2 regions of the Bacillus sp. AK031 genome follow, and region 2 is predicted to be linked to the other one. Evidence: riboswitches for the same ligand, from Rfam matches in the RefSeq annotation. Region 2 holds a riboswitch; the other holds the start of a gene.
What was found. Region 2 has a riboswitch for lysine ahead of M1E09_RS05335 (aspartate kinase). Riboswitches for the same ligand answer to the same signal wherever they lie in the genome.
Positions count from the first base shown of each region.

Region 1: another riboswitch for lysine. It lies ahead of M1E09_RS03295 (Na+/H+ antiporter NhaC family protein); the one in region 2 lies ahead of M1E09_RS05335 (aspartate kinase).

Region 1 is NZ_CP096424.1:693,348-708,899, reverse strand. Features, by position in the region: gene M1E09_RS03355 (2-hydroxyacid dehydrogenase) at 1-278, opposite strand, end outside; gene yutH (spore coat putative kinase YutH) at 352-1,353, opposite strand; gene M1E09_RS03345 (phosphatidylglycerophosphatase A family protein) at 1,637-2,137, shown strand; gene M1E09_RS03340 (TIGR01457 family HAD-type hydrolase) at 2,506-3,270, opposite strand; gene M1E09_RS03335 (DUF86 domain-containing protein) at 3,305-3,742, opposite strand; gene M1E09_RS03330 (cytosolic protein) at 3,875-4,189, shown strand; gene M1E09_RS03325 (YutD family protein) at 4,283-4,558, opposite strand; gene M1E09_RS03320 (YhcN/YlaJ family sporulation lipoprotein) at 4,698-5,420, shown strand; gene lipA (lipoyl synthase) at 5,466-6,383, opposite strand; gene M1E09_RS03310 (M23 family metallopeptidase) at 6,669-7,613, shown strand; gene M1E09_RS03305 (methionine/alanine import family NSS transporter small subunit) at 7,734-7,832, opposite strand; gene M1E09_RS03300 (sodium-dependent transporter) at 7,834-9,360, opposite strand; gene M1E09_RS03295 (Na+/H+ antiporter NhaC family protein) at 9,705-11,267, opposite strand; lysine riboswitch at 11,382-11,574, opposite strand; gene yunB (sporulation protein YunB) at 11,679-12,437, opposite strand; gene M1E09_RS03285 (HD-GYP domain-containing protein) at 12,497-13,609, opposite strand; gene M1E09_RS03280 (YunC family protein) at 14,730-15,029, opposite strand; gene M1E09_RS03275 (bifunctional metallophosphatase/5'-nucleotidase) at 15,094-15,552, opposite strand, start outside.
Region 2 is NZ_CP096424.1:1,067,766-1,083,317, forward strand. Features, by position in the region: gene trxA (thioredoxin) at 41-355, shown strand; gene uvrC (excinuclease ABC subunit UvrC) at 546-2,321, shown strand; gene M1E09_RS05325 (transposase) at 2,615-2,899, shown strand; gene M1E09_RS05330 (IS3 family transposase) at 2,911-3,786, shown strand; lysine riboswitch at 4,575-4,753, shown strand; gene M1E09_RS05335 (aspartate kinase) at 4,911-6,155, shown strand; gene M1E09_RS05340 (YslB family protein) at 6,195-6,641, opposite strand; gene M1E09_RS05345 (succinate dehydrogenase cytochrome b558 subunit) at 7,146-7,754, shown strand; gene sdhA (succinate dehydrogenase flavoprotein subunit) at 7,824-9,584, shown strand; gene sdhB (succinate dehydrogenase iron-sulfur subunit) at 9,587-10,351, shown strand; gene M1E09_RS05360 (hypothetical protein) at 10,619-10,762, shown strand; gene M1E09_RS05365 (acyl-CoA thioesterase) at 10,922-11,389, shown strand; gene M1E09_RS05370 (helix-turn-helix domain-containing protein) at 11,584-11,808, shown strand; gene M1E09_RS05375 (MarR family winged helix-turn-helix transcriptional regulator) at 12,028-12,468, shown strand; gene racE (glutamate racemase) at 12,485-13,285, shown strand; gene M1E09_RS05385 (GerMN domain-containing protein) at 13,502-14,581, shown strand; gene M1E09_RS05390 (XTP/dITP diphosphatase) at 14,788-15,336, shown strand; gene M1E09_RS05395 (metallophosphoesterase) at 15,333-15,552, shown strand, end outside.

The DNA of each region.
Region 1 (15,552 bases), 370 kb from region 2:
GCTATCCCTTTTTCTGTTGCGGCTGCCACATCGATATTGTCAAATCCGACTGCAAGGTTTGCAACAACCTTTAAATGTGGCGATTGTTCAAACAATTCCCTGTCGATCGGGTCAGACAGCATGGACAGTATTCCTGCAGCTTTTTCAGCGTTAGCCAGCAATGTCTCGCGAGGTACAGAATTATTTTCATCCTCCCACATTTCCACTTCATATGTATCCTGAAGGGGTGCTAAAACCTCTTCAGGCAATTTCCTTGTGACATAAATATATGGTTTCATTAATCCAATCCCTGCTTTCTGCTTACTTTTTTCTATTTTAGCAATATCAGGGATTGATGCAAAGCAGCTAGAATCAAAACAGCCAGGCTACTCCGGGAATGGAATATTTCTTTACCGGCACTTCCGCCATCTGATAAAAGCCTCCCAGAAACCTTTCATATTGGCGGGTTGTGTTAAGATGGCTCTGCAGTTGTTCGCCCAGCCTGAAATGCTGTCCCTCTGAATCTGAGAGGTAATAGTTTTCAATGACTTCAAAGTAATGAAGCGGAAACAACAGCCTTGCGTAAACCAATCTCCATGAAAAAGAAGACAGCGGCGTGACGGATTGATATTCACGAAGAAATTGAAGAATTTCCGGCTGATGAGTATTTTGCCTTTTAAAATATCGTTCGCGGACATGTTCAGCAATGTCCCTGCCACAGTGATCGAATACCCAGTCAAATGGATTATGAATGCTGACTTCATTTCCCCAGACTCCATCTAAAAACCTCTCATGACAAACGGTTCCCGCATCCGTGTAAACAGGATTATCATCCATTTCCGTATCTACAAGATATTGAACAGCATTTTCCGCCATGCCTATATAGTATGGACAGCTGTCAATGAAAATCCGTTCAAATTCATCACCTGGATGGTTTTGCAACACCCCTTGATAAGCTTTTTCCATTTGCTCTATTCTTTTTTCCCAAAGAGTTTTCCACTGCCCGATTCTGCTGATGTTCGTGATCTTTTCCTCAACCGCCCGGCCGCGCTGGTGGAATTTTCCCAGCTTCCTTCCCACCTTTGCGCCATTGCTGCTCCTGTGGTTTTCATTTTTGAGCACAGTATAATCCTGCTCATTTTCCGAGACAAGAAATCTGCCTTCTTTTGTAGGAACAAATGAGGAAACATAGCGGTCTCCGTACTTTTTCATATGCTCTGTAATTTTATACAGCTCGACAAGATTCTCCTGTTCCATGTTCGTAACATTGACAATAGTATATATTGACCCATCTGCCATATATCTCTCTTCTCTGCCATCCTTAAACGACCTCTCCGGCTGCAATCCATAATGCTTTGTCAGAATATCTTCCATCCTGCTTCTCCTCCCGAACGTCCTTTTACATCAAGTATATGTAAGAAAAAGGAGCATTCATGAATAAGAAAACGGTTTGGGGACAAAAAGAGAATATAACTTCTAAAAGGGCACCCGCAAACATATATCTATAAGTACACACTTAAATACCACACTTTTTTGGGGATTCATTACTATACTTACCGGCCGGTGGCAATAATAGATAAGTGAATGGGACGGGTCTAATGAAAGAATACTGGTTCACCGGCAGACGCAAAAAAAATTACAGGAAAAGGTGACTGAGATGAAAGATAAAGCTTCAAGAAAATTATCCGAAGAAACTGCTCGCAGATGGCTTCATGAACGTGGAGTTGAAATTGATGATATCGCAGAGCTTGTCTTGTTCCTCCAGAAGAAGTATCATCCAAACCTGGAGTTGGAAGAGTGCCGCAACAACATTGAACGGGTACTATCAAAACGCGAAGTGCAAAATGCGATCCTGACCGGAATCCAGTTAGACCGGCTTGCTGAAAAAGGAATGCTTGAAGAACCTCTTCAATCAATTATTGAAGTGGATGAAGGATTGTACGGAGTAGATGAAATCCTGGCATTTTCCATCGTCAATGTATATGGTTCAATCGGGTTTACTAACTATGGATATATCGATAAACAAAAGCCGGGCATCCTGGAAAAATTGAATGATAAATCATCAGATAAGTGCCATACCTTCCTGGATGATATTGTCGGCGCAATCGCTGCGGCGGCTTCATCAAGGCTGGCTCATCGTTATGAGGAAACAGATTAAAAGAGGACGGGACATAAGTTGAAAACTATTTAATTTAAGGTGAAATAACGAAAATAAAACCGTATGAGTTCAAGATTATTTACTTGACTTCATAAGGTTTTATTCATTTTATCAGGCTCTTTTTAAAAGAGTGTAACTTTAAATGCTATTTTACCCCATACCCTTTTACGTAGGAGGCTTGGAGCGGAAGTCGTGCGACCTCCTGCGGGACTAGCGGGACAGGTGAGACCCCGCAGGCAAAGCCGAGGAGGCTCACCGCCCGCCCCGCGGAGTCGTACGGCTGGAGCGGAAAGCCATTACTTTTAAACAGCCACAATCATTGCGAAAAGAGCCTTTTATTATTGTTTTGTCCCAACCTCTTTTTTGGATTATATATCCCACTCATCAAGCGAGTTGATCGTATATGTCGGCTGTATTTCTTTTTCACGAAGGATTTCTTTCGTTGTCACACCTGTATGGACAAGCAATGTATCCAGTCCGGCATTGATACCCGCAAGTATGTCCGTATCATAGTTGTCGCCGACCATGAGTGTTTTCTCTTTTGGCACACCGAGCACTTCCTGGGCCTGTTCCATGATGATGGATTCAGGCTTTCCAATAAAGATGGGCTGTGTCTGGGTAGATACGGTGATGACAGACGTCAGTGAACCGTTGCCTGGAAGCAGCCCCCTCTCTGTCGGGATGGCAATATCTCCATTCGTTGAAATGAAGGTTGCACCATTTCTGACCCCAAGGCATGCCAGTGCCAGCTTCTCATAATTAATCGACCGGTCGATGCCGACAATCACAAAGTCAGGTTTTTCCTCAACAATTCGAAGACCTTTTTCTTCCAATGCAGAACGGATTCCTTCTTCTCCGATTACATAGGCGGTGGCATTCTTTTTCTTTTCGGCTATAAAACTTGCTGTGGCCATGGAAGTGGTAAATACCTGATGAGGCTCAGCCGGAATATCAAAGTCCCTTAATTTTGCTGAAACCTGCTCAGGTGTCCTGGATGAATTATTTGTGACAAAAAGGTATGGCAGCCCTTTTTCAATCAAGCGGTTTACAAAATCACCAGCTTCCTCTATTTTCTCTTTCCCTTTGTACATCGTCCCATCGAGATCGATTAAGTATCCTTGATAATCTTTCATGGTAACCTCCAGCAATTCAAGTATGTCTGTTATGTTAGTTTTTAAAAGCTGAAACCGGGCCCAGCTCATTCGTCAGGTAATTTCTCACATATACCGGAAACAGGCGCAGTGATTCGATATTTTCGCTCATGCTTTTTGCCACTGCCTCATGATTGATTTGTGTATATTCCTGGACAACCATTTTACGGTAGGAAATAACATTCTTCAGGCTGACTTCCATTTCCTTTGTAATGACCTTTTCATCCAGTAAAATATCAATAATATCCTCATAACTTCCCGGGTCCCTCATAATGAAACCATCAATCATTGCGTTCCCTGTATCGAGGATCGATTCAATCACTGTATGGCAAACCCGCTCCAAAGCGAGCATTTCAACATCAGTCTTCCAGCTGTCCTTTTCTTGAAATAGGTGAAGCTGTTTTTCCATATATTTCAGAATCTCTTCAATTTTTTCACGGTCAACAAAATACATCTGCAGCACCTCGTCTCTTATGTCTAGTTTTCAACTTATAGTGTAACATATTCCTTCAAAATTCTTCTTCCTTCGTCGTCCTGCATGATATCCCGCCACCTCCATATACTAAAGACAATCGGAGGTGGCAATATGTTTTTCAACAAAAAAGATCGCACTCTCGATAAAGAAGAAGAAGTGTATAGTGACTTTTCAAATGTGGAAACACAGCGAAATTTCATCGTACCTGAACAAACTCCGGAGGGTCCTTATGGCGCTCCGAGGGGTAAATATACTCCTGTAGAAAACAAGTCAACACCTTGGCGTGAGGGCCAGCGTTACTACAGCGCGTTCAACTATGAATTCAAGTCGCTCCATCAGGATATACCAAGGCAGGACCCGGGCTCCCACCCTGTCCATGCCGACCCTGACCGTAACGAAGAGCCACCTTATACAGAAAATAAATAAACAAAAGCCGGCACCCCCTATTGGGCAGCGCCGGCTTTATCACTTTAAAGCACTAAAAGGGACAGTCCCTCTTAACACGTTAAAGCATTAAAGTCACTGTTTCGTTTTCTTGACGATAAAGTATGGACAGCCAAAGTTACAGTATTCGTATAAGTAATCCTTAATTGTCGTGATCTTGGTATCAAATGTCGCTTTTTGATTTTGATCATCAAAGAAGCCTTTCAGACGGAGCTGGCCATAGCCCCAGTCACCAAGAATATAATCATACTTGTTCAGAATTTCACTGTATCGGGTTCGGAAAGCCTCTTCATTGAAGCCGTCACGGAACTCTTCCACTACTTCGTAACACACATTATTGATGCACACCATGTTCCTTCACCTACTTTCCACATTACATCTTTTCCGATGATAAAAAATCACTTAATTAAATTATAACTGATTGTCCATTAATTACTAAGAGAAAAATACATTTATCAGGGTCATCATAACAAATGAGGAGGTGTTTTAATTGAAGAAAAAAATGCTAGCCGCAGGAGTAATCAGTTTTTCGCTTCTGGGAGCGGGATGTGCCGATGATCTTGCCTCAGATGGCGATGAGATTTTTCATGATAACGGCAACACGATTAACGTCACTGAAGATGAAGATATCTTCAATAAAGTAGCAGACAATGAACACGCCCGAGGAGAACAGTTTGGTTACGTTCGCCAGCAGAAAAGCCCTATCGCAGGAAGAACAATATCAACAGACGACATGTATACGATTGACCGCGAAAAAGTAGCGGACTCCATCAGCAGAATGAGTGTCACGCTTCCAAAGGTACAGGATGCTGCTACGCTTGTGACGGATGAAGAAGTACTCGTATCCTATAAAACGGATGCAAAAGATAAAGACCTGCGTTTTGAAGTTGCCGATCAGGTCAAAAAAACAGCCTTGTCTGTCGTGCCGCGCTGGTACCACGTTTATGTCACGGATGACGCTAACTTAATGCAAAATGTCGAGAACCTCGCTTCCATGGATACAGACATGGCCAATGTAAACACGGCCATTGATGATACCATCAACCAGATGCTGCAAGCCTCACCCCAGGGACGCAGAATTGATGAGGGTGAAGACCCAAATGGTGTAATGAATGATGAAATGAATGACATGAATGAGGATGACGTACACCGAATTAAACGTGACAGACAAAAACGATATGATAATACCGATCAAGATAGCCTGACTGATTAATGAAAAAGGACTGATCCCTCATAGCGGGTCAGTCCTTTGTTAAATTTATGCCTTTTGGGCTTCTGCCTCTCCCATTTCCTGCTTGGCTTTAGCAGCGGCATTAACTTGCTCATCAGCATGGTAAGAAGAACGTACAAGAGGACCTGCTTCACAGTGGCTGAAGCCTTTTTCAATCGCAATTTTGCGAAGCTCGGCGAACTCATCCGGATGGTAATACTTCTGTACCTTCAAATGTTTCTTTGTCGGCTGCAAATATTGGCCTATCGCCATGATATCCACGTTGCTGGCTCTCAGATCATCCATTGTTTCGATGATTTCTTCCTTTGTTTCACCAAGGCCGACCATGATGCTTGATTTCGTTGGGATTTCAGGCTGAAGTTCTTTCGCACGAGCCAGGAATTCCAGCGTACGCTCATAGGTTGCACGCGCTCTAACTCTTGGAGTCAGGCGGCGAACCGTTTCGATGTTATAGTTCATGATATCCGGTTTTGAGTCCATCAATGTCTTAATATTGTCGAACACACCGCCCATATCGGATGGAAGTACTTCAATTGTCGTAAATGGATTTTTTCTGCGGATCGCTCTTACCGTTTCGGCAAATACAGCAGAACCTCCGTCTTTCAGATCGTCGCGGGCTACCGCCGTAACAACGACATGCTTAAGGTTCATTAACTGAACAGAATCAGCAACACGTTCCGGTTCCTGCAAATCCAACTCATTCGGAAGACCTGTTTTAACAGCACAGAAACGGCATGCACGTGTACAGACATCCCCAAGGATCATGAAAGTTGCCGTACGCCTTGTTCCCCAGCACTCATGGATATTAGGGCACCGTGCTTCTTCACAAACCGTATGAAGATTCTTTTCACGCATCATTTTCTTAAGGCCCATATAATTATCGTTCGTATTCAGCTTGATTTTAAGCCAATCGGGTTTGCGGATATGTTCTTCTTTTTTACTCATAATTTCATCTCCATTCAATGAAGTCACTGTCTAAAGCAAACAGAGTAAAACGCTATTTATCAACAACGCTTTATATATGTAAAAAAATATCAAAAAGTAAAATAACGCGTTCCTTAGACACTTTATCACACTAAAATTCTTTAGACAAGCCTTCAATATGAGGATTACCAGTAATTGATATTTATGAAAACGTAAGACTGTAACACAATAATGGTAGGACTTTAAGGAAAGGTGGAAACGACTTTGTATAAAAAAATCATCGCTCTTATTATATGCAGCTTTTTTATAGCATCCTTCACTATAGATGTTCAGGCAGCCGGAGAGGAAGAACACTTGCCGGAAAGAATGGAACTGTTCAGAAAGATGGAAGCTGCAACCCAGATTCCCTGGTATTACCTTGCTGCAGTCGATCAATATGAACGCAGTCTGCGCTTTTCCAGAAAAGATTTGCCGAAGCCCGAAAATCCTATTTCAATATATTTTCCCCCATCAGAATGGGCTGGTCCTCTCAATCCAAACACCGAGGATCAGAATCCAAAGACCATCACCTTTTTCGATGGAATCGGGAAAGACGGGAATGGCGATGGAATTGCCGACCACACCAACGATGAAGATATATTGGCTGCTTTTGCCGGTTATATATTAGATTATGGGATCGATGAGGATAATTTTAAGATCGCCCTGTGGAATTACTATAAGCGAGATAAAACCGTCAGCATCATCATGGGAAAAGCCAAGCTGTATAAAACTTATGGCCATCTTGATTTAGGCGGAAAAGCATTTCCACTTCCTTTACGGTTTAACTACAGCTACAAAAACACTTGGGGAGATGCCCGTGGGTGGGGCGGCAGAAGGATACACGAAGGGACCGATTTATTCGCCGACTATGGCGTTCCCGTCCGGTCTACTTGTTACGGCATAATTGAGATGAAAGGCTGGAATCGGTTTGGCGGGTGGCGGATCGGAATCCGTGACATCAATAATACCTATCACTACTTTGCTCATTTAAGCGGATTTGCAAAAGACATCCAGGTCGGGCAAGCCGTAGAACCCGGCATGCTGATCGGCGGAGTCGGCAGCTCAGGCTACGGTCCTCCGGGTACTTCAGGGAAGTTCCCTCCTCACCTTCATTATGGAATGTACAAGGACAATGGATATACAGAGTGGTCTTTTGATCCGTATCCATACCTGAGAGTGTGGGAAAGACAGGAGAGGCAGAAGAAGCGGTAGTCTTTCTTGAGCAGCGGCTGGCCGAGATCAACGTTTTTATATCAGGCTCAAGAATGATAACAACAAACGAGAATAAATAATCTAAAAAAGAGCCCCGGGTATCCCGGAGCTCTCTGTCTGTTATTTTGATTTTTTCACCGCATTAAGAATGCTTCCAGCCAAGCCGCCCCAAATAATCAGCATACCGACAATCATCATAAAAATTGCGCTTCCTGACATATTAGCTTACCTCCTTGTAGCTCTCAGCTTCAGTTTTAGCATGCCAGCGTTTGAACATCAACCCTACACCCGCAAGGAGTGCAAAACCTGCTACAAACCATCCACCAAACAGGATAAACATATCTGAATACCCTTCGTAGTTTCCTGTCTCTGTATCAAACTCTTGAAGAAGGTTCTGCTTGAACAAACCAAACATCATGTAGCCAAGTACGATTGGCGTGATTACACCAAGGCAGACTTTCCACCAGCCGCCAAGACGAATGTCAGAAGCGATATTCGCATGTTCCTGGAAGCTGTTAAGCTTGCGAAGGAACCAGGCAATGGCCACAACTTCCACAAGTCCTACGAAAGCTACACCAAACTGATTGATGAAGTAATCTGCTGCATCCAGGAAGAAAAGCCCTCCTTGTGTAGCAAAAAGAATTGAGATAAGAGCTGAAGCTCCTCCTCCAAAAGCAATTGCTTTATTACGGGAAATTCCAAATTTCTCCGAGAATCCTGCCACATATGTTTCTGTGATAGAGATTAATGAAGATAATCCGGCTAACACAAGTGATGCAAAGAACAAGAATCCAAACAGGCCGTTAAGTGCCGGGAACTCGTTGATGATTTGCGGGAATACAACGAACGCAAGTCCGACACCGCCGCTTACTACATCTTGCACTGTCATTCCCTGCTGGTTGGCCATGAAGCCCAGAGCAGCGAATACCCCGATACCGGCAAGCAATTCAAAACCGGAGTTACTGAATCCAGTGATGAAGGCATTGTTTGTGATATCTGATTTCTTAGGAAGATAACTTGAATACGTAATCATGATAGCGAATGCAATGGATAAGCTGAAGAAAATCTGTCCATAAGCAGCCATCCATACGCTTGGCTCCATAATCATATCAAAATTAGGCTTGAAGAATGCATCCAAACCGTCCATTGCCCCAGGTAATGTAAGAGCGCGGACAACAATGATCAGGAACAAGACCACAAGTGCAGGGATGAAAATTTTGTTTGCCACTTCGATTCCTTTTTTAACCCCTTTGAACAGGACTCCAAGTGTAATGGCCCAAACAAGAATTAACGGAATGAATACTCCCGGCACCAGGCTTCCAGTCGTCCCCGGTGTTTCAGCTAGTTTTAAGTAATCGCCAAAAAGGAATCCTTCCGTGTCGCTTCCCCAGCTGAGGTTGAACGAAAACACACTGTAAGACATTGCCCACGCAATGATAACTGCATAGTAGGTGGAGATGACAAATGATACAAAGACTGCCCACCAGCCGATCCATTCTGATTTTCTGCTCATTCTGAAAAATGAAAGCGGTGCAGAACCTCTGTACTTATGGCCAAGAGTGAACTCAAGGACCAAAAGTGGAATACCCGCAGTTAGCAAAGCAAATAAATAAGGAATGAAAAATGCCCCTCCGCCGTTCTCATAAGCTACTGCAGGGAAACGCCAAATGTTCCCGAGGCCGATTGCGGAACCGACCGCTGCCAGAATAAATCCGGCTCTCGTACCCCATTGTGCACGATTTTCCATGATAACTCCCCCCTGAATACAATTTAATAATCTTTAGTATTTTCAGATTATTTAGATAATCTAAAATCAGTATAGCTAGTATTAGGACGAATGTCAAAGTATTATTTGATTTTTGCAAATCATTTTTTCAGATGCTTTTAATCATGCATGCCGATAGGGTCGAAACCACATGGAAGCTATTTCGAGATAACAAATAACTTGTGATGAGGAATTTGTAGAAGGCTTTTGTGCATATGGCTTGAAAACACAAAAAACATCATTAAATGTGCTTGTCTTTCTCCTGATTTCACCAAAAAAAGAGAGACAACATCGCATAACGAAGTTGTCTCTCCTCTTAATACTATTTAATGTGTTGCACTCACAGTTCTTTTCGCAATTACAGCAAACAGCACAAGCAGTATGATTGTAACAGCTAGTCCAACCAACGTGCTGCCAGTCAGTCCCAGTGCCAGGAAACCAACCGAAGCGATAACCGCTCCTGTGATGGCATAAGGAAGCTGGGTGATGACGTGGTCGATATGGTTGCTTCCTGCCCCTGTCGATGAAAGAATCGTTGTATCGGAAATCGGTGAACAATGATCACCGAACACAGATCCAGCAAGAACAGCTGCCATAGCAGGAAGAAGGATGCTCACGTCTGTAGCAGCAGCGATTTCCCCTGCAATTGGAAGCAGGATACCGAATGAACCCCAAGAAGTTCCTGTTGAGAACGCCATAACACCTGCTACAAGGAACAGGATTACCGGAAGCAGCCCGATGTTAAGGTTGGACTGTTCCACAAGTCCTGCCAGGTATTCTCCCGTTTGCAATGAACCAATCAATGTAACGATCGTCCAGGCAAACACGAGGATGTATACAGCTGGAAGCATGGATTTGATTCCTTCTGCAAAACCGGCTGCCAGAGCTTTACCTCCAATAGCTGAAGAAGAGGAATATTGTCTGAAGAAGAAAATCAATGCCGCTGCAAGGCCGATCAATCCTCCATACACTAATGAAGTGGCAACATCTGTATTTTCCAGGATGACCAGAAGTGAGGCATCTCCTTCGAGTGCATTATATCCTGTCCAAAGCATGGCCCCAACAGTTCCAGCGACCAATGCAGCGATAGGCCAGATCAAGTCTCCGACTGTCCCTTTTTCGCTAACCGGCAGGTCATTTTTAAGTTCACCGGGAATTTCCTTGTTTGGGTCATAAACTTCTCCAGTAGTCATCGCGCGCTGTTCGTGTTCGCGCATTTTCCCAAAGTCGATCCCTCTGTAAGAAGTAATGAATACAAGGCCGATTGCTGCCCATACGTAAAGATTCATAGGAACAATTTGAATAAATGCAGAAAATGCCGTATAGCCAGTGATGGCATGGTCCGCTAAAATTCCGCCGATAAGAGCAATGATAAAGGCTCCCCAGCTTGAAATGGGTGACACCACACAAATCGGTGCCGATGTCGAGTCGATGATATATGCCAGTTTGGCACGCGAAATTTTATGGCGGTCTGTTATCGGCCTTGAGACCTGCCCGACTGCCAAAGCATTAAAATAGTCATCGATAAAAATAATAATTCCCAATACTGCAGTTAAAATCTGTGCGCCGGCTCTTGTTTTCACACGCTTCATTGCCCATTCGCCAAACGCTCTGCTTCCACCGGAAATGTTGACAAAAGCAGTAATGACTCCAAGAAGCAGTAAAAATAAAATGATGTAGACGTTCCAGGTGTTCAGTTCCCCACCATCGACAAAGATGCCTTTAAATGCATCCCAGATGATTGAAACCGTTTCGCCAATAGAGAATTCTGCAAGAAGCAATGCCGCAGTGACAATGCCGACCCCAAGTGACAAAAGCACTCTTCTTGTCAGGATAACCATCAGGATGGCTAAAAGGGGTGGTAATAAAGAATAAATAGTGTTTTCCATTTTTCTCCTCCTATAAAGACAGGGAGGGAACAATCGAAAATGATAGAAGAAAATAAAAAAGGCAACAATAGAGAATCCTATCATTACCTTTTGTAATATAGTCATTTCTCCATCACGATCTGTAGCTCCCCATTATAATGGCTTCGACAGCCAAACAATGACAGTGTTACCCTTATTCAAGGTAACCCCAGCAGAAAAGATTCAGACCAATCTTCATCTGCTTCGGCACATATCCCCTTTCAACCAAGATCACAGTTGTCATCCTCACTTGGTTTAGTAATGAACAGGTGCAGCCTCTACCCCATCGGATTTAGATGATTGTAGTAAATATTCAATTTACTAAATTAATATATCAGCATTGCAAGGGGATGACAAGAAGAATTTTTTTCTTCTCCTGGATTTATGTCCAAACTAATTCAAAGGTACTTCAATCGAAGGAGCAGAATCACCCCCGCTGTTAAAAAATTGAGGTACTTCCCCTTCCATCAATCCCATTGCCACAAGGACATTCTGTTCGATGGTTTTCGTTTTTGTTGCGAAGGGAATAATGATTTGGACATTAACCTTGATGTGAATGTATACCTTCACAAGAGCATTATTAATTCCAAACTCTTCAACCTCCGTTATGACATCTGATTCCACATCACCGATAGCATTGAATCTCACCGGAATTTTAGGCCCTAAGTTACCTAAAAGAGCATTATTCGTTGCCTGCCCGATTGGAACAGAGAAGACGATCCCTTCGTCTCCTTCTGCTGCTTCATTCTCTATTTCCACTTCGGTCAGGAATTCGAGGTCTTTTAAATTTCCCCTTTCAGCCTCCTGCAAATTCAATTGTACAAGGTTTACAATCTCATTTTGGACACGGGTGATGATTTCTGTGTTAAATTGCCTGTATCCTCTGTCACCATCGGCCGAATCCGATTCCTGCGTTACTTCATTTATATCCATGACATTTGCAATTTTTTTACTGACCGCTTTATTAATAACCAAGGTTCCGATTCTGCTGGTCTGGGTCTCAGCGTAACTGACTAATGTAGGTTTTAACCCTTCATTGATAATCCACAAGCCTCCCGCAGTGGAAAACATAAAAAATACAAATGTTAATAAAAATACATATCGAAAAGGCAATGGTCCTCTTCGGGGTTTATATTTTTTATTTTTAATCAAAAAAATCCCCCCTTACAAGCTATATGTATGCTTGTAAGCAGAGGATTAACGCAAAAAATTTATTTAACTTCCAGCAGGCCTGCCTCATATTCCGGATCAAAATCAGTAATGAGAACATCAAGCCTGACAGCCAAATCCAAAGTATATGGCTGTTCAAGGTCCCCCTCCTTATCTGCAATGATACGGATTAGCGGCCTGTGTGTGAGACTTTTATTTTGTTTTTCAACGATTCCTCTGCGGCCGTCATTAAGGACGACAACCATGCCGTTCGGGTAAATGGCCACAGACTTCCGGAAAGCCTGAATGACGTTAGAATCAAAAAGGGTACCGGAACCTGCATAAAGGATTTCAAGAGCTTCGTGCGGCAGCATAGCCTCGCGATACACTCTATTGGAAGTCAAGGCATCAAACACATCGGCAACTGCGATGATTTTGGCATAGGGGTGTATTTCGTCTCCCTTTAGTCCGCGCGGATAACCGGACCCATCCAGACGCTCATGATGCTGAAAAGCGCAATGGGCAACCAGCAGCGAAACATTATGCAGCTGCCTGAGTATATCAAAACCATACTCTGAATGCTTTTGAACTTCCGTGAACTCATCATATGTAAGCTTGTCGGGTTTCATCAATATCTCTTCCGGGACTTTCATCTTTCCGATATCATGCAGGATGGCTCCAAGGCCAAGCATATCGAGTTGTTTAGGCGGCATCCCAAGTTCAATGCCAATCGCCAAAGTATACAGAGTGACATTGAAGGAATGATGAAATACATAAGAATCATAGGTAAACACATCTGTCAGCAAGGTTAATAAATCGTTGCTCCCTTTTATTTCTTTTAGAATCGTATCAACAACCTCTTTGAAGCTTGCAGCACTTTGCTCAAGAGCGACAATGTTATTGGTTATAGAATTCCCTTCTAAATGAGTAAAGGTAGAATCGATTTTATTAACAGCATCCTGCCTGACTTTTGCAGGAATGGAATCCGATGTTTCAATACCGGCAGATAAGCTGTCTTCAATATAAACATACTGGATATTTAAGTCGACCAGCCTTTGAATCATCCGTCCGGTCACGGAGACACCTGACTTAATCAGTGCCTGGCCGTTTCCATTATAGACAGTTGAAGCCATGGTCATTCCTGGTTTTAGAGTTTTGGTTGATATAAATCTCATCGAATTCTCCTATGCATGACCCATCATTTTTCGACAATTTTTAGTAATATCTTCATTATAAAGCATTTAAAGGTATTTTCAACCGAACTGATTTTGTTTTTGTGTGCATTCTTACTTTGATTAGCGAAAATGGTTCTTTATTCCCAGTTCGCTGTATTTTGTTTTTTTGTATGTCTGGTTGTCCCTTAAGACATTGGTCTTTATTTCTCCGTTATCTACCAGCTGGCTCTTTTTGTGGTTACGTAGATGGTCTATATTACCGGTTATACACCAGCTGCCTTTTTTCAAGCTGCGTAGATGGCTTTTATTCACTGGTTATACAACACCTGGCACATCCTGATAAACCCTAGATGGTCTTTAGGCCCCGGTTATCTACCAGCTGCCTCTTTTTCAAGCTGCATAGATGGCTTATATTCACTGGTTATACACCACCTGACACGTTTTGATAAACCCTAGATGGTCTTTTGGCCCCGGTTATCTACCAGCTGCCTCTTTTTCAAGTTGCGTAGATGACTTTTATCCACCGGTTATACACCACCTGGCACGTTCTGATAAACCCTAGATGGTCTTTTGGCCCCGGTTATCTACCAGCTGCCTCTTTTTCAAGCTGCGTAGATGGCTTATATTCACTGGTTATACACCACCTGACACGTTCTGATAAACCCTAGATGGTCTTTTGGCCCCGGTTATCTACCAGCTGCCTCTTTTTCAAGCTCCGTAGATGGCTTTTATCTACCGGTTATACAACACCTGGCACGTTCTGATAAACCCTAGATGGTCTTTTGGCCCCGGTTATCTACCAGCTGCCTCTTTTTCAAGTTGCGCAGATGGCCTATATCCACCGGTTATACAACACCTGGCACGTTCTGATAAACCCTAGATGGTCTTTAGGCCCCGGTTATCTACCAGCTACCTCTTTTTCAAGCTGCGTAGATGGCCTATATCCACAGTTATCCACCACCCAGCACTTTCTAATAAACCTTAGATGGTCTTTAGGCCCCGGTTATCCACCAGCTGCCTCCTTAGATTCTGCCATCCGAATCCAATTACTCCTTCATATCCCTTAATGACCTTCACCAGCCAACAAAAAAAGCCTGAACCAATGTCCAGGCCTTTTACCTTATATCATTTTAAGCAGAGCGTCTCTGCCGGTCATCCCCGGGGTAATGCCTCTTTGTTCGGCTTCATGGGTGACAGATTCAAGCGGCGCTTCAATCAGCTGCTCTATTGTTTTTACTCCTACTGCTCTGCCGGCGATAATCTTCCTGTCTTTGAGCTTTGCGTTCAGCAAACCTACATCCAGGGCACCGCACATTATATATCCTTTATCACTGGTTACGACAAGCAGATTGGTTTTGGGAAGCTGGACAGAAACCGCAAGAAAAGTGTGGCCGTCGATCTCCACAGGGGAAAGATTCATCACTGTCAATCCTCTCCTTTCAACTCCTATTTTATGAGAAGAAGGGAGAAGAGGTGACAGCGTGTCAGGCTTTAATGTGCTTTAACTTCCAGGACAGCACATCTCTCAGGAATTCAGGCATGTAATAATGCTTTTCTGCCCGTTGAAGTTCCGGGAAGAAATGGCCGAATGTAAACATATCGGTCGTTGCCAGCTTATAAGTCTGCTGTGAATTAATCTCGGCATTGTTTATAAAAATATGCTGAACATCTTTTCCAAAAGAAATATTGCTGTAGATAAAATCACCCATCACTTTCCCGCGGAATCCCAGTCCTTTTACCTGAAGATGGTGCAGCTTTTCGTCACGTGTAGCTTTAATAACTTCCTTTAATTCCGATCCTTTCAATTCAATGACACATGGATTGATGGGATGCGGCAGGATTCGATGCAAGTCAAAGCGGGTGACCGGCCCTTCCTTTAACCCTTCTAATACCAAACCGGAATTAATAAAAGCGCAGTCCGCTTCCTTACACCATTCGAGCAG
Region 2 (15,552 bases):
ACTGACGTTAACTTTTAAAGATAATTGGAGGCGAATATAAATGGCTATTACGAACGCAACAGATCAAACATTCACAAACGAAGTAAGTTCAGGTTTAGTACTTGCTGACTTCTGGGCACCTTGGTGCGGGCCTTGTAAAATGATTGCACCAGTCCTTGAAGAACTTGATTCTGAAATGGGCGACAAAGTAAAAATCGTCAAAGTTGACGTTGATGAAAACCAAGAAACTGCAGGAAACTATGGTGTAATGAGTATTCCTACTCTTGTAGTTCTTAAAGATGGCGAAGTTGTTGATAAAGTTATCGGCTTCCAACCAAAAGAAGCTCTTGCTGAATTACTGAACAAACATTCATAATGCTGTGAGAAATTAAAGAAACGGGCCCTTTGGCTCGTTTCTTTTTTTATGGATGATATTCACAGTGCAAATGTATTCTTTTGCCAAAGGTTCTCCTGTTGACCTTATTCGACTAATTGCCTATGATTATTGAAGAAGTTTACTGTTTTCCGTTCATTTTATAAAGGTATGGCGCAGGGGGTGAATATAAATGAACGAGATCATTTCAAATAAACTTGCACTGCTGCCGGATCAGCCGGGATGTTACCTGATGAAAGACAGGCAGGGAACAGTAATCTATGTTGGGAAAGCCAAAGTGCTGAAAAATCGTGTGAGGTCTTACTTTACGGGATCTCATGATGGAAAGACTCAAAGGCTCGTCGGTGAGATCGAGGATTTTGAATATATTGTAACATCATCCAATTTGGAAGCGCTGATTCTTGAATTGAATCTGATCAAAAAACATGATCCTAAATATAATGTCATGCTGAAAGATGATAAAAGCTATCCATTTATCAAACTGACAGCAGAGAGACATCCCAGGCTTATCATTACACGCAATGTAAAAAAAGATAAGGGCAAATATTTCGGTCCGTACCCAAATGCAGGGGCGGCAAATGAAACGAAAAAACTTCTCGACAGGATTTACCCGTTGAGAAAATGTGATAACCTGCCTGACCGGGTCTGCTTGTATTACCACTTAGGGCAATGCCTTGCACCCTGTGTCAATGAAATCGAGCAGGAAACATATAAAAAACTAACCGATGAAATATCCCGCTTCCTCAATGGCGGCTATAAAGAAATTAAGACAGAGCTTCATGAGAAAATGACAAAAGCAGCTGAAAACCTGGAATTTGAAAGAGCAAAAGAATTCAGGGATCAGATTCAGCATATTGAAGCAACGATGGAGAAGCAGACGATGACCATGACGGACTTCACCGATAGGGACATCTTCGGGTATGCTGTCGATAAAGGCTGGATGTGTGTACAGGTGTTTTTTGTCCGCCAAGGTAAGCTCATTGAGCGCGATGTTTCCATGTTCCCGATTTATGATGAACCGTCAGAGGAGTTCTTAACATATATTGGGCAGTTTTATTCGAAAACTAATCACTTCAAGCCAAAAGAAATCAATCTTCCGGAAGGAATTGATGAAACCATCGTATCCGAACTCTTGGATGTGAGAACCACCAGGCCGCAAAGAGGGCAAAAAAAACACTTGGTACAACTGGCAGGGAAAAATGCGGAGATTGCATTAAAGGAAAAGTTCTCTTTAATTGAAAGGGATGAAGAAAGAACGATTCATGCAGTTGATAAACTGGGTGAGGCAATGGGCATCTATACACCACATCGGATTGAGGCATTCGACAACTCGAACATTCAGGGGACGGACCCTGTCTCAGCTATGATTGTTTTCCTTGACGGCAAACCCGAAAAGAAGGAATATCGAAAATATAAAATAAAATCTGTAAAAGGGCCTGATGACTATGATTCCATGCGTGAAGTAGTCAGAAGAAGATATACAAGAGTATTGAAAGAAGGCTTGCCGCTTCCGGACTTGATTGTGATTGATGGTGGAAAAGGGCAGATTGGGGCAGCAAAAGAAGTGCTCGAACTGGAATTGAATCTGGATATTCCAGTAGCAGGATTGGCGAAAGATGAAAAACACCAGACCTCAGAACTCTTATATGGCGACCCGCTTGAAATTGTGCCGCTTGAGAAAAGAAGCCAGGAGTTCTATCTCCTGCAGCGAATTCAAGACGAAGTTCACCGTTTCGCGATTACTTTCCACAGGCAGCTGCGAGGTAAAACGGCTTTTTCATCCATGCTTGATGAAGTAAGTGGAATAGGTCCAAAACGAAAAAAGCAGCTGCTGAAGACGTTTGGATCAATGAAAAAAATGAAAGAAGCCGGACTTGAACAATTCATTGAAGCCGGTTTGCCGAAAGCGGCCGCCGAGGAACTGATGGAGAAGCTGAAGGAAGAGTGATTCATCTCTCCTTGTCTGAGGATCAAAAATTGCATAGTTAACTCCCCTGCTAACCTGTATTATTCAAGGCTATTGGGGGTTTTTTAATAAAATGAATTTTCTTGGGAGATTCACGGCAAGACATATTATTACAGGGGGACTTAGCTTTTATAATGGTATGATTAATGGCTAAACATGGTATTATAGCGGGGAATAGCTTTTATAATGGTATGATTTTAAGTTAGTCTAAAAAGTGGACACAAGAAAAAGGTAGTGAGTTAGAATATAACTATCATTTATAAGGACGTGTTCACATGGGAAAACATTATTCATCCGAATATAAAGAGTATGTATGTAAAATGGTCGTGGAGGAAGGAAGAAAAGCGTCAGAGGTAGCTTATGAGCTGGAGATCCCCTACACCACGATGACTAAATGGGTACAAAAGTATAAACAAGCTAAGAACAGTAAGCATGACTATGTTACGCCTTCTGAGTTTGAGAAGCTAAAAAAGCAACATGAAAAAGAGATGAAAGCCCTACAGGAGGAGAATGAGATCCTAAAAAAGGCCATGCACATCTTCACGAAAAAAACCGAGTAAAGTTCGAGTTTATTGAAGCCCATAGAGATGAACATACGGTAGTGAAGATGTGTGAAGTGTTGAAGGTATCATCTAGCGGCTTCTATAAATGGCTGGAAAGACAGGCCATTGGCGAGACGGAAAGAGAAAAACGCAAGAAGGAATTGCTTCAGAAAATTAGTAAGTCCTATCATGAAAGCCTGGGGACTTATGGAAGCCCCAGAGTACATGATGATTTAGTTGAGTGGAACTATACGGTTTCCTTGAAGACAGTTGCGCGTTACATGCAGGAACTTGGACTGAGAGCCATTCCAGAAACGAAGTTTGTGGTTACGACGGATTCCAATCACTCTCTGCCTCTATATCCAAACGTGGTGAATCGAGAATTTACTGTCGATACACCAAACAAGGTGTGGGTCGCCGATATAACGTATGTCTGGACACTTGAAGGCTGGCTTTATCTGTCATCAATCATGGACTTATTCTCAAGAAAAATTGTGGGTTGGAGCCATGGAAAGACAATGAAAAAGGAACTAACCCTGGATGCTTTAAAAATGGCTTTAGATTCAAGGAATCCTGAAGAAGGACTCATTCACCATTCCGACCGTGGATCCCAGTATTGTTCGAATGACTACATCGATTGTTTAAAGGAAAGAGACATTCAAATAAGTATGAGCCGGAAAGGAGATCCATACGACAATGCTTGTATTGAATCCTTCCACGCCACCATTAAGAAGGAGCTAATCTACCGATTCCGTTTTGACACAAGGGAACAGGCTGCCAAGGCCATTAATTTCTATATCTCTGCCCGGTATAATGAGAAGCGGAAACATTCCACTTTGGGCTATTGTTCCCCTAACAACTTTGAAAGAAAATACCAACAGGATTCCTTAGAAAAAATCTCATAAATGTACCATTTGCCTGAGTAATGAGTGATTCAAAATTGAATCACTCATTACTCAGGCCCACCAAACGAAGTGCGGTAGCCATTAAGGGTTACAAAATACCTTTTTAGATTGCCCATTTTCTTGACAGAAGTCCAGATTAATGGCTAAACATGGTATTACAGCGGGGAATAGCTTTTATAATGGTATGATTAATGGCTAAACATGGTATTACAGCGGGGAATAGCTTTTATAATGGTATGATTAATGGCTAAACATGGTATTACAGCGGAGATCAGCTTTTATAATGGTATGATTAATGGCTAAACAAGGTATTATAGCGGGAAATAGCTTTTATAATGGTATGATTAATGGCTAAACAAGGTATTATAGCGGGAAATAGCTTTTATAATGGTATGATTAATGGCTAAACAAGGTATTATAGCGGGAATCAGCTTTTATAATGGTATGATTAATGGCTAAACAAGGTATTACAGCGGGGAATAGCTTTTATAATGGTATGATTAATGGCTAAACATGGTATTACAGCGGGAAATAGCTTTTATAGTGGTATGATTAATGCCTAAACATTGTATTATAGCAGGATTTACCTTTTATTATGGAATGATTATAGCCTAAACACATTATAAGAGCCTGGAATGTCTTTGTATATTATGCATCTTATCCAAGTAAGCCCATTACCTCGTTGGCAAGTGAAAGAATTAAACGAAATAGAAAATCTTATAATTGTCACGATTTTTAATATGTGTTAAAATGAATGAAAATTTTATAAAAATTATCACTTTTATACAAGTGGTGGTAGAGGTGCGGAATTCCATCAGTACAAGCTTCGAGGAGTATGAGCTCTTAAGACAGGCTTTGAAAGGGGGATCCGCCGAAGTGGAGACAGGCTCATGGCTGTTTTCTCTGGTTCTGTATTTAATAGATGCAGGATTGTCAAGATTAACAGTCTTGGAGAGCTATCTCACGTGGAACCTGCATAAGTTTGCGTTTTCACAGGCAATGAGATATTTCTCATTGCCTTTTTTAATGAGGTTGTTTTTTGAAATAGGCCGTTATTCTTGAACTGATTCTTTACTTAGCGTAATGGAAATGACCAAAACCAGATAGGAAATGAGGACGAGAATGTGGGACTGATTGTTCAAAAGTTTGGAGGTACCTCTGTCGGAGATATTGAAAGAATCAAAAATGTTGCCGGCCGGGTTAGAGAAGAGAGGGACAGAGGCAATGATGTAGTCGTCGTTGTGTCGGCAATGGGAAAAACGACAGATGGGCTCGTTGATTTAGCCTATCAAGCTTCATCAAAGCCGAGCAAACGGGAAATGGATATGATCCTGACAACAGGTGAACAGATAACAATATCACTGCTTTCAATGGCTCTTTTGGATACAGGATATGAAGCTGTCTCCATGACAGGCTGGCAGGCTGGACTTGAGACCGAGAACATACACGGGAATGCCCGGATTACAAATATCAATACCGACCGGATCAAGAAGAACCTGGAAGAAAACCGGATTGTGGTAGTGGCTGGTTTCCAGGGACTTGCAGAGGGTGGGGAAATCACCACATTGGGCCGCGGAGGGTCCGATACTACAGCAGTTGCTCTTGCTGCCGCTTTGGGAGCAGACAGATGTGATATTTATACAGATGTGGATGGAGTGTACACTTCAGATCCACGTTATGTGAAGAATGCCAGGAAACTTGCATCAGTAGCTTATGATGAGATGCTTGAACTGGCTAATCTCGGTGCGGGAGTACTGCATCCGCGAGCTGTCGAATTTGCAAAGAATTACGGTGTCCCTCTGGAAGTAAGGTCCAGTATGGAAAAAGAGAAAGGCACGATTATTGAGGAGGAAGTATCTATGGAAAAAGGATTGATTGTGCGTGGAGTCGCTTTTGAAGAGGAAATCATCAGAATGACAGTACTGGGGCTGCAAAATGAAATAACCAGCCTTTCTTCCATATTCTCTACTCTTGCCAAACATCATATCAATGTTGATATTATCATTCAGAGTAAAACTGAAACAGGAAGCATTAACTTATCGTTTTCCATTAAAAAAGGTGATTTGGAAGACGCGATGGAGGTATTGCAGAACAATAAAGATTCACTTGGTTTCAGCAGCATAGAACACGAGAGCGGTCTGGCCAAGGTGTCCATCGTCGGTTCCGGCATGATTTCCAACCCGGGGGTAGCTGCCCAAATGTTTGAAGTTCTGGCTAGTAATGAAATTCCGATCAAGATGGTCAGTACATCGGAGATCAAAGTGTCTGCTGTCGTAGATGAAGAACTAATGCTTAAAGCAGCCGAGGTTCTGCATTCAGAGTTTAATCTGGATAAGTCAGATGTGCCCGAAAAGGTTTCGGCACGTTAATAAAAAGGGGCTTCCCTGCCGGATAACAGGGAAGCTTTTTTAAGGTTCAATCGTATCTTTTAAATCAGTCCGTACAATAATTTTGACTGTCTTCGATCTCTTATGAATTTCTTCAGCCGCTTCTGTGACAGCTTTCTTTTGATTCTGTACCTGTTCCGCGAGAAAGCCTGCTTCCATTTTGAAGGAAATATCAGTCTTCAATGCCAGCCTTCTTTCAATGAACGGTCCGGATAATGTATAGATTTGCTCAGCTTTTTTTTCATCCGTTAGGTCAAGCTTACCCCATCCGGCTTCAAGGCAGAATGCTTCCATTTCTTCAAATGAAACCAGCGGAAACTTTCGTGCCAGGCTTTTTCCGCCCCAGTATAGAATATCGGTTGTATGTTTTCCAAGAATTTCAGGCAGCAGAATATCCCTCATTAGCTCATATCCAAATAAAGGAACGGTTTCCATTTTCCCTGCTATCTTCTCTTTGCTGCTATCCAAAGTAATCCCCTCTTTCTATAAGGCTCTCATTATTCAGGAACTGATAAGAGAGTTATCTATCTGATTATTTTCCACAGTTTCACTTAGTTATTCATTCAATGGGTATTGGGTTAGAATTTTTTCCAGTCCGTAAACTCTGTTATTAATCTATTAAAACATGAAGGATGCAAAATATAAATTGATTATATAAAAAATGTATAGATGGAATGTTTTATCGACATAATGTTTGTGACTATTCACCCTGCAGCTTTTGTTGGCAGACAGTACATTTATCTCCCGTATGACTCTGTTTTTCAGGTCTGAGAGTATTATCAATATATTAAAAATATTTTTGCGCTATCACCTAATTTTATGTATACGTTTTCTTGACGCTTTACTAACATGGGAGTAAAATGGACATGTCACATTTTTGTTATAATATGAAAATTTGCAGAAGGTTTATACCTTAAATATTATTGGCAAGTTCTTTTACATGCATTTTTTCATCACTAAGGGGGGTATATCATGGCTGGAAATCGTGAGTTTAATTATCGCAGGCTTCATTCATTACTAGGTGTTATTCCAGTAGGGATATTCTTAATTCAACATTTAGTAGTCAACCACTTTGCTACGCGCGGAGAAGAAGCATTTAACAGTGCTGCACACTTTATGGAGAGTTTACCTTTCCGGATCGTACTTGAAACATTTATCATCTTTCTTCCATTGTTGTTTCATGCTATTTATGGTTTATATATAGCCTTTACAGCAAAGAACAATGTAAGTAAATACGGTTATTTCCGTAACTGGATGTTCTTGCTTCAGCGTATATCTGGTGTGATCACGCTGATCTTCATCACGTGGCACGTATGGGAAACAAGGGTAGCGGCTGCATTCGGATCTGAAGTTAATTTTCAAATGATGGAAAATATTCTATCTAATCCGTTTATGATGGGCTTCTATATTATCGGAGTTATCTCTACTATCTTCCACTTTGCTAACGGATTGTGGTCTTTCCTTGTGAGCTGGGGAATTACAGTTTCTCCTCGTTCCCAAGTAATCGCTACTTATGTTACAATCGGTATTTTCGTTGCTCTATCCATCGTTGGAATCAGAGCATTATACGCTTTCGTTTAATTCTTAATTCAATTTTAAATAATACTAGACTGGATATTGGTATTTTCGTAGGAAAAGGAGTGAGTCTCGATGAGTAAAGGAAAAATCATCGTTGTCGGCGGCGGTTTGGCCGGCTTGATGGCTACAATAAAAGCAGCAGAAGCAGGAGCGCCAGTAGATTTATTTTCATTAGTGCCTGTTAAGCGTTCTCACTCAGTATGTGCACAAGGCGGCATTAATGGTGCAGTAAACACTAAAGGGGAAGGAGATTCTCCTTGGGAACACTTTGATGATACGGTATACGGAGGAGACTTCCTTGCGAACCAGCCTCCTGTTAAGGCAATGACAGAGGCTGCGCCTGGGATCATTCACTTGCTTGACCGTATGGGCGTAATGTTCAACCGTACGCCGGAAGGACTTTTGGACTTCCGCCGTTTTGGAGGAACTCAGCATCACCGTACAGCTTTTGCGGGTGCAACGACTGGACAGCAGCTTTTATATGCTCTTGATGAGCAAGTGCGCCGCCATGAGGTTGCGGGGCTCGTAAACAAATACGAAGGATGGGAATTCCTTGGTGTCATGGTCGATGATGAAGGGGTTGCCCGCGGAATCGTAGCACAAGACCTGAAAACAATGGAAATCAAATCATTCCCTGCAGATGCAGTCATCATGGCAACAGGGGGACCTGGAATTATCTTCGGTAAATCCACGAACTCTGTTATCAATACAGGTTCTGCTGCATCAATCGTTTATCAGCAGGGTGCATACTATGCAAACGGAGAATTCATCCAAATTCACCCAACGGCTATTCCGGGAGACGATAAGCTTCGCCTCATGAGTGAATCGGCTCGTGGAGAAGGCGGACGTGTCTGGACTTATAAAGACGGTAAACCTTGGTATTTCCTTGAGGAGAAATATCCTGCATACGGAAACCTTGTACCGCGTGATATCGCAACACGTGAAATTTTCGATGTCTGCGTTAACCAAAAGCTCGGTATCAACGGAGAAAACATGGTATACCTTGACCTTTCACATAAGGATCCTAAAGAGCTTGATATCAAGCTTGGCGGTATCATTGAAATCTATGAGAAGTTCATGGGTGATGACCCTCGTAAGGTCCCTATGAAAATTTTCCCTGCCGTTCACTATTCTATGGGTGGCCTGTGGGTAGATTATGATCAAATGACAAATATTCCAGGATTATTCGCTGCTGGAGAATGTGATTATTCACAGCACGGCGGTAACCGACTTGGAGCAAACTCCCTGCTGTCTGCCATCTATGGCGGTATGGTAGCGGGGCCTAACGCAATCAAGTACATGAATGGTCTTGAGAAGAGCGTGGATGAGCTTCCTTCTTCATTATTTGAGCGTTATGTTCAACAGGAAGAAGAAAAATGGAATGAAATCCTTTCAATGGACGGAACTGAAAATGCATATGTCATTCATAAAGAGCTTGGTGAATGGATGACTGATAACGTAACGGTTGTTCGTTACAATGATAAGCTTAAAGAAACAGATGCAAAGATCCTTGAGTTGATGGAGCGTTACAAAAACATCAATATCAACGATACTCAAAAATGGAGCAACCAGGGTGCGATGTTCACTCGCCAGCTTGGCAACATGCTTCAGCTTGCACGTGTTATCACAATCGGAGCCCTAAATCGTGATGAAAGCCGCGGTGCGCATTATAAACCGGATTTCCCTGATCGTAATGATGAGGACTTCCTGAAGACGACAATGGCAAAATACAATGCTGAAACCAATACGCCTGAATTCCACTATGAAGAGGTGGATACGTCTTTAATCCCGCCGCGTAAACGTGACTATACTAAGAAAAAAGGGGGTAAATAAAGATGAGTGAAAATAAAACAGTCCGCTTTATCATTACTCGTCAAGACGGCCCTGACACTGAACCATATACAGAAGAATTCGAGCTTGGTTACCGCCCGAACATGAACGTCATTTCTGCCCTGATGGAAATTCGCAGAAATCCTGTAAATGTAAAAGGTGAAAAAACCACTCCAATCAATTGGGACATGAACTGCCTGGAGGAAGTTTGCGGAGCATGCTCAATGGTCATCAACGGAAAGCCGCGTCAATCTTGTACGGCTCTAGTCGACAAGCTTGAACAGCCAATCCGTTTGGCTCCAATGAAGACATTCCCTGTTGTGCGTGATCTGATTGTTGACCGCAGCAGAATGTTTGATTCATTGAAAAAGGTTAAAGCATGGGTGCCAATCGATGGAACTTATGACCTTGGACCTGGGCCTCGTATGCCTGAGAAAAAGCGTCAATGGGCTTACGAACTTTCTAAATGTATGACTTGCGGTGTATGTCTTGAAGCTTGTCCGAATGTGAACTCTAAATCAGACTTCATCGGACCTGCTCCATTATCCCAAGTCCGCTTATTCAATGCCCATCCAACTGGTGCAATGAATAAAGACGAGCGTCTGGAAACAATCATGGGAGACGGTGGACTTGCGAACTGTGGTAACTCACAGAACTGTGTACAGTCTTGCCCTAAAGGGATTCCATTGACAACTTCCATCGCGGCGCTTAACCGTGATACATCTTTCCAAATGTTCAAGAACTTCTTCGGAAGCGACAATATGGTTTGATTTTAAAGATCCAACACCCGCAGGCTATAGAGCTTGCGGTTTTTTTTGTAATTTTTGTCTGTTTTACGGCTCTCTGGCAAGCGAAGGACATGAACCTGGGGGAAAACGAAAATCATGTCCCTCGCTTGAGAGGCGAAGGGCATGAACCTGGGGGAAAACGAAAATGATGCCCCTCGCTTGGGGAGCGAAGGGCATGAACCTGGGGGAAAACGAAAATGATGTCCCTCGCATGGGAGGCGAAGGACATGAACCTGGGGGAAAACGAAAATGATGCCCCTCGCTTGGGAAGCGAAGGACATGAGCCTGGGGGAAAACGAAAATGATGTCCCTCGCTTGGGAAGCGAAGACAAGAAACCGAGGGCAATCGAAAATGACACCTCTCGTCCAATAGTGAATAGCCAAAAACAGTAGATGAAAATGCATCTATTCCAACTTAATCCAGGAACCAACCCAAAAATCCTTTCTTCTTAAACCATAAAAATATATAATAGTAAGAAAAGAATGAACATTCATTCATTTCATCAAGAGATGAAGAAAAGAACTTATAACAAGTACAGGAGGCGCAAAAATATGAGAATTACATATATTGAAAATATGGAACAGTGGAAAGATCAATTTGACTTTAATATTGACATTAAAGTCAGATTTTCTGAAACGGATATGTTTGGCCATTTAAACAATACAGTTCCATTCACTTATTTTGAAGAAGCAAGGATTGAATTTTTTAAAAGCAAGGGCTTTATGCAGGATTGGGTACGGCCTGATCATGAAACGATTCCAGTTGTAGCCGATCTTCAATGTGATTTTCTGCGGCAAGTATTTTTCGATCAGACAATAAGGGTATTTGTTAATGCGAATAAGGTTGGATCTTCTTCGGTCGACCTTCATTATATGGGAATGGATGAACGTGATAGAGTTTGCTTTACAGGCAGAGGAACGATGGTGCAAATTTCAAAAAAGACAGGAAAGGGAGTACCTTGGACGGAAGAAATGAGATCTAAAATGACAAACCGCATCAGCATGTCCAAAAGTACTTAAGATGACGGCCGGTAACTGAGTGATGGATCGTGGGAAACCCAATGTCTGCAGATAAAAAAATAACCTTGCCTATTTTGTTATTTAAAGCCTCCTCTATGTCACTCTAAACCAATGCTTCACATATGATATCGTGACGACCGACAATACCCATCCCCGCGGTTTAAAGCTGGCGAAGGCAAGGAGGGTTACCATAATTGAAGGACAATGAATTTACACACAAACCGTTGCTTACCAAAAGAGAAAAAGAAGTATTCGAGCTGTTAGTCCAGGACAAAACGACTAAAGAGATCGCTGGTGAACTTTTCATCAGTGAGAAGACAGTTCGGAACCATATTTCCAACGCCATGCAAAAGCTTGGAGTGAAGGGGCGTTCTCAAGCTGTTGTAGAGCTTCTTCGCATGGGGGAACTCAAGCTTTAAAAATTACCGGCTGCCTGAGAGGACAGCCGGTTTTAATTATAAGCGGGTTTTCCTTCATTTTCGCGGCTGGAAAAGTCAGAGAATATTATGGCGAAATCAGCAATAATAAGGGCAATTAGAAATTACCTTGTAAAAGTTACTTGAAAAATGTCGAAAAAAAGGCGACAATGCTATGTATATAGCTATGTACGAAAAGGTATTGATAGGGAGTGGCATGCAATGAACAATAAATCGCCTGATATGGAAATCTTTGCAGATATTGAAAAAGACCTGCGTTACATATCATCAATTATTAAGCAAAAAGGAAGAGAAATATTAAGCCAATATTCAATTACACCTCCACAATTTGTAGCTTTGCAATGGCTTTTTGAGGCTGGGGATATGACGATCGGCGAACTATCCAATAAAATGTTTCTGGCCTGCAGCACTACAACGGACCTTGTGGACAGAATGGAGAAAACGGAATTGGTCGAAAGAGTGAAAGACAGTAAGGACCGCCGCGTGGTAAGGATTCACCTTCTTCAAGAAGGGGAAAGAATCATTGAAGAGGTAATTGAGAAACGCCAGCAGTACTTACAGGAGGTCCTGAAAGATTTCTCGCCGGACGAAATCAAAACACTGAACGCTAATCTATCTAAACTGCATCAAGAAATGAAATGAAAAATGAGGGAGATTTGTGAATCAGCCTATAGGAATAATTGACTCGGGAGTTGGAGGGCTGACGGTGGCTAAAGAGGTCATGCGCCAGCTTCCCAACGAGACGATTTATTATTTAGGAGATACGGCCAGGTGCCCATACGGACCAAGATCGGCAGAAGAGGTCAAGAAGTTCACTTGGGAAATGGCGGCCTGCCTGATGAATTATAATATCAAAATGCTTGTCATAGCATGTAATACAGCGACAGCGGTGGTTTTGGAAGAGCTTCAGGACATGCTCCCTGTACCTGTCATAGGCGTTATTCAGCCGGGTGCCCGTGCGGCCCTGAAACACAGTGAAAATGGCAGAATAGGTGTTTTAGGGACAGTTGGAACGGTGAATAGTAAAGCATATGATAAAGCGATTCATTCCATTAATGATACGATTGAAGTGACATCGCTGGCCTGCCCTAAATTTGTGCCGCTTGTGGAAAGTGCAGAATATGAAAGCAGGTGGGCTGTCGAAATTGTCACTGAAACACTGGCCTCTGTGAAAAATGAACCAATTGACACTTTGATTCTGGGGTGCACCCACTATCCTTTGCTTCAGAAAATCATACAAGATGTTGTGGGGCCAAAAGTAACCGTGATAAATTCTGGTGATGAAACAGCCCGGGAAGTCAGTGCAATCCTTGACTACCAGGGGATGTTAAACAAAAGCAGAAGCAAACCCGAGCATTCTTTTTTTACAACAGGTTCAACAGGAATGTTCTCAAAAATTGCCCAAGACTGGCTGCAATTGAATAACATAGAAACCCAAACCATCCTGCTCGGGAAGTGATTCCTGGTTGGATGGTTTTTTATTTCGGCACTTCACAAACAGTTGTTGGTTGCTGATGACGGCATTGCCCCCCTTTTTAGTCCACTTAATATGAGCTAATAATCCAAATTGTTTCATAGGAAAAAAAGAAGACCAAAAAATTCTATCATTTTTTCGGTCTAAATCTGAAAAGGGCTCGTATACATATAGTACAAACTGTCTGAGGAGGGTTCCCCTATGTCAAAGAAAACAAAGGCTGCAATTGTACTTACTGTGTTAACTTCATCCGTTTACCTGTCTGGGTGCGGATTGCTGGGTGGCGGAGAAAAAGCTAAAATCGATCCGCCAGGAGATGTATCATATTTAGAAGAAGGTGAAAAGGTAGATGTTGCAACTGAAAACAGCGAAGGAGAAGTGACTTCCTCCACATCTACAGAAGAAGAAGCAGCAAGTGTGATGACTGAATTATACTTGATAGATTCAAACGGCTACGTCGTCTCACAAACCCTGGCACTGCCTAATACGGAAAGTATTGCAAAACAATCATTAGAATACCTTGTAAAAGACGGCCCTGTTGAGCAGATGCTGCCAAATGGATTCAGGTCAGTTCTTCCAGCAGGTACACAGGTCAGCGTTAATATTAAGGATGGAACAGCAATTGCTGATTTTTCAAGTGAGTTTCAGAATTATCAGCCGGAAGATGAACTGAAAATCCTTCAGGCGGTTACCTGGACTTTGACTCAATTCGAGTCAGTTGAAAAGGTAGAGCTTCGCGTGAATGGCTATGAGCTGACTGAAATGCCAGTAGGAGGCACTCCTATTGACGAAAAAGGCCTTACCAGAAAAGTCGGCATTAACGTAGATACTTCAGGGATTACTGATTTGACAGACACTCATCCTGTAACCGTCTATTTTGTTTCTCAAAAAGGTGACAATACCTATTATGTGCCGGTTACCAAAAGGGTCAGCAATAAAATCGATAACAAAATTGAGGCAGTTGTACAGCAGCTTGTGGAAGGACCAGGATATCAAAAGAACCTTCTCAGCGATTTTACAGGTGTAGCCCTGCTTGATGAACCGACTGTAAAAGATAAGACAGTAACTCTTAACTTCAATGAAGGGGTCTATGGCAGTTTTGAAGAAAAAATTGTGTCTGAACACTTTATGAATTCACTTGTTCTCTCGCTTACAGAACAGGATGGAATAGAAAGTGTGGCTGTAATGGTCAATGGTGAAGGTGAACTGGTGAATGATAAAGGAGAAACGCTGAGTGAACCGGTAACCCGTCCTGAAAATGTAAATACAATTGGTTTTTAATAAGGTGATTTTTGATATACTATAGGTAATTAAGGTGAGAGGCAGCTTAAACTGCCTCTTCTCTTTTTGTCAGTATGAATGCTGGTGAATGGAGTTTCGGTAACGGCAGGTTGACTATACATATATTGCTAAACGAGGTGGATGAAGTGGGCAAGAAGATTATTATTGCTACTAAGAATAGAGGGAAAGCAAAAGAGTTTGAGCGGATGCTGTCTCCGAAAGGATATGAAGTTCTTACATTATTGGATCTTCCTGATTTTCCGGAGATCGAAGAAACAGGAGAGACCTTTGAAGAGAATGCGGTATTAAAAGCGGAAGAAGCCGCTGCAGCATTGAATGAAATTGTGATTGCTGATGATTCCGGTCTGATTGTAGATGCATTGGACGGAAGGCCGGGGGTGTATTCAGCACGATATGCAGGAGAGGAAAAAAGCGATGAGGCTAATATCGATAAGGTGCTGACTGAACTTAATGGGGTACCTTCCGGACAACGCACAGCCCGATTTTTCTGTGTGCTGGCAATAGCCGGTCCGAACATGAAGACAAAGACATACTCAGGAGCATGTGAAGGCAGAATTCTTGCTGAACGCCAGGGAACAAACGGATTCGGGTATGATCCTATCTTTTATGTTGAAGAAAAGGGCAAAGCAATGGCTGAATTAACATCTGATGAAAAGAGTGCCATCAGCCATAGAGGAAAAGCGTTACGACTATTCGAGGAGAATCTATCAAGTTTGGCTGGTGGCCGTAAATGAAATTAATTATTGTCAGTGACAGCCATGGATCCAAGGCTGAAATAGCGTCTATCTATGAGAAACACCAGGGGATTGCCGATGGATTTATCCATTGCGGGGATTCAGAATTAGAGTCGAGTGATCCGGCGATGTCAGGGTATCTGGCAGTTAGAGGGAATTGTGATATGGACAGTTCGTACCCTGAAGTCCTAACGGAACAGTTTGAAGACATTAAAA